DNA from 2 places in the Bacillus sp. TL12 genome. Region 2 is predicted to be linked to the other one. Evidence: a T-box and tRNA genes for the amino acid it is inferred to sense, from the RefSeq annotation. Region 2 holds a T-box; the other holds one or more tRNA genes.

Region 1 (3,434 bases), on a different contig from region 2:
ATTCAGGTTTCCGAGATTCTAAAGTTGTGAGTATTTTATCATATTTATTAAGGACGTAATTGACCATATCCAATGCCCTGGAAAAATGTTCAGTTAGATAGTTCTCAAGGGAACGTTCTCCTTGTTTCTCTAAGAAAGCAATTTCATATGTTAATTCTGCACTATGCTGAAGGTATAAAATTTTTTTATTAATATTGTCTGTGTTTTTCCAATGTTCAACTTCGGTATTATTACTCTGGATTTTCTGGAGATACTCATCGTATGTAGAAAAAAATTCTTCTTCAGACAATTTACGAACATCTTCTTTTACTTTTTCTTTATTTCTCTTCATAAATGAGGAAACTAATGTTTTAAAGTCTTCTCCATATAATCTCTGTGCATATGTTATTTTCTCTAAGGCTCTTTGTTGAAGTTCTGCTTCTAACTTTTCTTCTTTCACTCTCTGGAAACGCTTGATTTGCAAATCTACTTTTTCGGAAGCTTCTTTTTTGATATTTTCATAAGCCATAGCACTATAATTAAATTCTGAATTGTAACTAAATAATATCTCATTTAAATTGCAAGTATGTGCAATTGGCTTATGAAATGTATATTCATTAGGGAAACGTTTTCCTCTAACATCTTGAAATATTTTTTTCTTTTGAAATGAGAAGTCAATTATCATTTCTTGTGTCTCAAGATTTAAAAAATAGCAGAAACCAGTATTCTTAAAAATTGAAGTCTCTAAATCATGACGTAAACGAGCGTTCTCAGCACCTTTTGCTTTTGAGTATTTCAAGAATGCCCCAGCATCTAATATCCAAAAATCATGTATATTAGCAGATTGGTATAGATTATGTCTTTCTTCCCATTCTCTACTTTGTAAAGGGCTATGCTGAAATTCAAAAGCCCAACGTGCTTCTTTTGCCGTTTCCTCTATTGAATGAGTCAATAAGATATCTGCAATTTGTTTCGTTTCTGGGATATAAACTTCCAATTCTATGTTTGCATTTGGAAACTTATTTTGAAGCCATTTAAATAGTAATTCTTTACCTAAAATATGTTCTTTGGTTTCATTCTCGTAATTTGTTACCACACAATCTGTATCTGGAACATGTGAAAAATAAGGGCGCTTTTGATTACCTTTATTAAAACGAACGATATTTTTACAGTTTGGACATAATAGACTTCCTGCTCTTGATAATTTTCTGGTCGTTTTTTCATCACATTTAGATGCATATAAGACTTCTTTATCATTAGTTATACAACGTATCATTGATGAAACTCTCCTTAATAGTATTAGATTGTATATATTATCTGATATTAGATATTAGAATGTAAAGGAGATAGGAATATGGAGTTTACAATTATTGTGATATTTATTGGTGTTTAGATAAATCTTTTTAAGTTTTCGCGGATGAAAAAAGGTAGGATTGCTAGAGAAAGATTTGAGAGGTCATTTAGAAATCAAAATTTTTTTAGATACTTAGGCGATATAATAAAGGAATTAAATAATATACTTTTTGAATAATATAAAGGTGGGTAATTTTTTCTGCCCCATTTCTGCCCAAAAAGTGCTGTTTCAGCACTTTGAATAAACTGTTATACATAAGAAAACCCCTTGAATATCAAGGGGTTTCGATATGATCCCGACTGGGCTCGAACCAGCGACCTCCACCCTGTCAAGGTGGCGCTCTCCCTGCTGAGCTACGGGATCGTAATAAATATTGATGTTATTTTATGTCTGATAATTCTGTTAAGTTGATTATACATAACTAAGTGTCACATTACAATAGTTTTTAATTGCAATATTTAAACTGTTATATACTAGTTGGAAATGAGGTGTATATGGAAAGGTTGGACGGGGTAGAAGGCAGAAAGATTTATAGAATATGTTTTTTTAGAAGTAATCGTTGCAAGTGTTTAAATGAAATCAGATAGAAGTTTATATGTATTACATGTGAAAAGGTAATACAGTATTATTGTGAATAATATATATCTGTTTAACTTAAAATATCGATATAAGCTTATAATCTATAAATAAAAGGAGAGTGTCACAATGCTTAAAAAAGTGATTGGTTTTGTTATGGGAGGCCTTGTTTTATTGGGAGTTATACTAGGCGGCATTATGTGGTTTCATAAAACAGATAAACAAGAAACGAATGTTAAAAAAACTGAGACAGTGAAAAAGGTAGATAAATCAAAAGATATTGGAATGAAGATAAGAGAAATACATAGTGATTTAAATACGATTACAGGTTGGGAAAGGTATGAGGATTTTGAGAAAATGGGTGCTCCAGCTTGGGGGAAAAATGAATCGGGATTCAAATTAATTGATACAACGTTAAAAGAAACGGTTTCTTTATGTAAAGGGGATTTGAAAGAAGATTTGGAGCGAGCTAGAAAATTGCTTGATATTTCAGTTCAAAATCACGATACAACAGCTTTACTATATGTTCATCGTATTTTACATGATCTTGATATCGAACAAAACAGATTGAAAGAGAAAGATGTGTTTAATAGCGCAAAAGCGGGTGCTGGTAATGCGAGTGAAATACCTACTTATGATGATTATATTAAGCAACATAGTAAATAAATAGTTACTTTATAGTTGTTTTGGTAGGATATTCTTTTTACAATGTCATAGAAATAGTATATAACAGAAATAGAGAATAGATTTATAAATAGCCATAGATTAAAGGAGCATATACGAATGGTAAGAAAAACTTTCAAGATGCGTGTACCTAGAAATAGAACAATTTCGATAAATGGTGCGATTCTTGATGTGGATGTTTCTCATGATGAGTTTTTAGATGAGTTTATTAAATGGGTAGATTTAAAGGGCTGGTCCTTTATGGGAATGACTGATGAAATTACAGAAGAGGAAGCTGGGAATAATTTAATAGATTTATTAGCTGATGAGAAGGATAAGAAAGAATGAGTCCTTCTTATTTTTATACGTATGATTATGTCCTTTCTTGTAAAATTATGATATAGTGAAAAATGGTAATAATTTTTCCATTTTAATTCCAATTGTATGCCGGATTGGTAGAGTTAGTACATACGGTGAAAAAGAAAATAGAAAGGGAGAGTCACATGGTTAATTGTAAGAAAATTCCGGTTTTTATGATGGTTATTTGTTTATTCTTTTTAACACCTATGACATTGTACGCTGAAACTAGCACCGCACCAGTGCCGGCACTAGGCCAAGGTCCAAATGTATTTGGTCAGTTTGCAGTTTCAATCGATGCAAAAACGGGGGATGTGTTGTACGACAAAAATGCATATCAACATGCATTTCCAGCAAGTATGACGAAGGTATTGACTGCTATTTTATTAATGGAGCATGTGAAGCCGGGGGAGCAATTTACGTTTTCGCAACCTGCATTAGATCAGGAAAAAAGTAATTATCAACTTGAATTTCAAGTAGGGGAAACGATCGATCGGAATACAGC
Region 2 (3,434 bases):
ATTTAAACGAGTTAAAATCCACTTATCTGCAACTGATTTTTCACCAGTTAAATCAATATCTTCGTATTGCATATCTTCCATGTTCATTAATACAAAACGAGATGCATTCCAAATTTTATTAATGAAGTTCCAAGTAGATTCTACTTTCTCCATGCTAAAACGTAAATCTTGACCTGGTGCACTTCCTGTTGATAAGAAGAAGCGCATTGCATCTGCACCGTATTTCTCGATAACTTCCATTGGATCGATACCGTTACCTAAAGACTTACTCATTTTACGTCCTTGCTCATCACGAACAAGACCATGAATTAATACATCTTTAAATGGACGCTCTCCTGTAAACTCTAAACCTTGGAAAATCATACGCGATACCCAGAAGAAAATAATATCATAGCCCGTTACAAGCGCATCTGTTGAATAGTAGCGTTTGAAGTCTTCATCATTTTCATTTGGCCAACCGAGTGTTGAGAATGGCCATAACGCTGAGCTAAACCATGTATCAAGTACGTCGTTATCTTGGTTCCAGTTTTCGATATCTGCTGGAGCTTCTGTACCTACGTATACTTCACCAGTTTCTTTATGATACCAAGCTGGGATGCGGTGTCCCCACCATAATTGACGAGAAATACACCAATCGTGAATGTTTTCCATCCAACGTAAGTATGTGTTCTCGAAACGTTCTGGTACAAATGTTACTTTTTCTTCTTCTTTTTGTTGCAGAGCAACAGCCTTTTCTGCAAGTGGCGCCATTTTTACGAACCATTGTGTTGATAAGTAAGGCTCAACAACTGCACCGCTACGCTCACTATGACCTACCGCATGCATATGAGGCTCGATTTCTACTAATACACCAGCTTCTTGCAAGTCTTTTACTAACTCTTTACGACATTCGAAACGATCCATACCGTTATACTTACCAGCTTTTTCGTTCATTGTTCCGTCTTCGTTCATTACTAAAATGCGCGGTAAGTCGTGACGGTTACCTACTTCAAAATCATTCGGATCATGAGCTGGTGTGATTTTTACAACACCTGTTCCGAAATCTTTCTCTACATACTCATCAGCAATAATCGGAATTTCACGCTCTACGATTGGAAGTGTAACCGTTTTTCCGATTAAACGCTTGTAACGATCATCTTCTGGATGAACTGCTACCGCTGTATCACCAAGCATTGTTTCTGGACGAGTTGTCGCAAGACGAATGTGACCAGAACCGTCTGTTAATGGGTAATTCATATGGTAGAATGCACCTTGAACATCTTTATGAATTACTTCAATATCAGAAAGGGCGGTGCGTGTTGCAGGGTCCCAGTTAATGATATATTCACCGCGGTAAATTAAACCTTTTTCGTACAATTGAACGAATACTTTATTAACCGCATCTGATAAGCCTTTATCTAATGTGAAACGCTCACGAGTATAATCTAATCCTAGACCAACTTTTCCCCATTGCTCGCGAATATGAGAAGCATATTCTTCTTTCCATTCCCATGCTTTTTCAAGGAATTTCTCACGACCAAGGTCGTAACGTGAAATACCTTCTTCACGAAGTTTCCCTTCTACTTTCGCTTGCGTTGCGATACCCGCATGGTCCATACCAGGAAGCCATAATACATCGTATCCTTGCATACGCTTTGTACGTGTTAAAATATCTTGAAGCGTTGTATCCCAAGCATGACCTAAATGCAATTTACCTGTTACGTTTGGAGGCGGGATTACAATTGTATACGGCTGTTTTTCCGCATCTCCTTTTGCTTCGAAATACTTGCCTTCAAGCCACCATTTATAACGGCCTTCTTCAACGGACATATGATCATATTTAGTTGGTAAATTCTTTTCCGTGTTTGACATTATTTTCCCTCCTTCAAAATAAAAAATGCCCCTCATCCAAAAAAGGACGAGGGACATCGCGGTACCACCTTTATTTACAAACAAATTCAAAATTTGCTTATACTCTTAATTTGATAACGGACAAATCCGTCTTTTCCTAATGCGAATGACTCCGTTCAGAAAAGATGCTCCAGGGCTACCTTCTAACATGACTATCTAGAGAATCTCACAGCCAATGATTCTCCTCTCTGCAGACGTTTAATGTTATACTCTTCCCCTTCAATGCATTTATATAATTGTTATTTATTATATACAATAGTGTAAAAAACGAAACCATATTCGTCAAGATAAAAATATTTTTCAGCAATTTTCTACAATTGATAGATTCCTTATTTTCTCATCATCCAAAAATCAGTGTGTAATCATCAATTAGCGTAAGCATTTTTTATAACCTATGTACGAAAAATAAAAAAAGCAGCACAAGCACCCTAGGTACTTATCCTGCATACTGTATTTCAAGATTAATGTTTATTAAATGCTTTCTGTACGGAGGAATGATTGATTATGCGACGCTACCGACGCACCTACAATTTTTCAGCCCCTTCATGGGTTAGAAATTTACAAACGATATTTTCTGATTTTGCCATTCCACTTACTATTTTCCAAGGAATTCGCACATTACTACTTCCAACCTTCTTAGATTTCATCATCCTTATCATCTTTGTTGTAGCAACAATCCGCTTACATTTTCAGCCGTAGCCTCACGGCAACTTGAGCCTACGGCTATTATTCATTTCCTTGTTGCGCAGCTTGTAATTGTGAAATGAAATATTCTATATTGCTTACAAGCCAATGTGCTTGCTGTAACATTTTCACACCTTGAAGTTCTTTCTTTTCATCCCGTTTCTGCTGTTTGCTTGTATAAGATTGAATTTGTCTAATAAATGGGGACGGATATGTTAGATAAGCAAACATTAGGAGTTGTTCTTCTTTCGTAAACGGAAAATTCTTTTGATACACCTGATACCATTCGAAACGATCGCTTCTTGCAATTGGGTATGTGTTCAATGAGCGGGAATAAAAACGGACAAGATCTTGAACTGGCGTTGCAAATTGTGACTTTTCTAAACTAATAAAATAACCGTTTCGTTCATAATCAAATAAAAAATGATTCATTGATACATTACCATGAATAAAAGAAACGCGTGTTTTTTCTTTCTCTTTCATCGCTTCATGCCACTCCGAAAGCTGTTTCGTGGCAAATTCACGCGCCCTCATCACATGATGAAAATACGTACAGTACTGTAGTTCAAATGGAGACATATACCATTTCGCCTCAGACTCTACAAGGAACTCCTCTAAGAGTTCTCCATCCTTCTCCCAACGATCGGAGATATTTGTATAATGATCCTCTAATGCTTCTTCCGTATACTTCTCTTCTTTTACCGTCCTTTGATGAAGTAGCGCTAGCGTCTGAAACATTTTATGATATTGATCATTGTCCTCTCCATTTCCCTCGGCTCTTTCTAGCCAAGGCATTAAATAATAACTATATGTTTCGTCGCTCAAAATATGATTTCCATCTGTTGCATGGTAAATCGGGA

What was found. The T-box of region 2 lies ahead of LOK41_RS01775 (valine--tRNA ligase). A T-box ahead of a tRNA ligase gene usually reads a tRNA of that ligase, here a tRNA-Val.
Region 1: it has a tRNA-Val gene. The T-box ahead of LOK41_RS01775 (valine--tRNA ligase) is inferred to sense a tRNA for this amino acid. The anticodon was not compared.

What each region holds. Positions count from the first base shown of each region.
Region 1 covers NZ_JAJJBY010000006.1:114,673-118,106, forward strand. Annotated here, with positions in the region: gene LOK41_RS08050 (competence protein CoiA) at 1-1,255, opposite strand, end outside; tRNA gene LOK41_RS08055 (tRNA-Val) at 1,624-1,696, opposite strand; gene LOK41_RS08060 (hypothetical protein) at 2,039-2,575, shown strand; gene LOK41_RS08065 (hypothetical protein) at 2,693-2,920, shown strand; gene LOK41_RS08070 (D-alanyl-D-alanine carboxypeptidase family protein) at 3,076-3,434, shown strand, end outside.
Region 2 covers NZ_JAJJBY010000001.1:328,658-332,091, forward strand. Annotated here, with positions in the region: gene LOK41_RS01775 (valine--tRNA ligase) at 1-1,851, opposite strand, end outside; T-box leader at 1,891-2,122, opposite strand; gene LOK41_RS01780 (hypothetical protein) at 2,395-2,589, shown strand; gene ysxE (spore coat protein YsxE) at 2,617-3,434, opposite strand, start outside.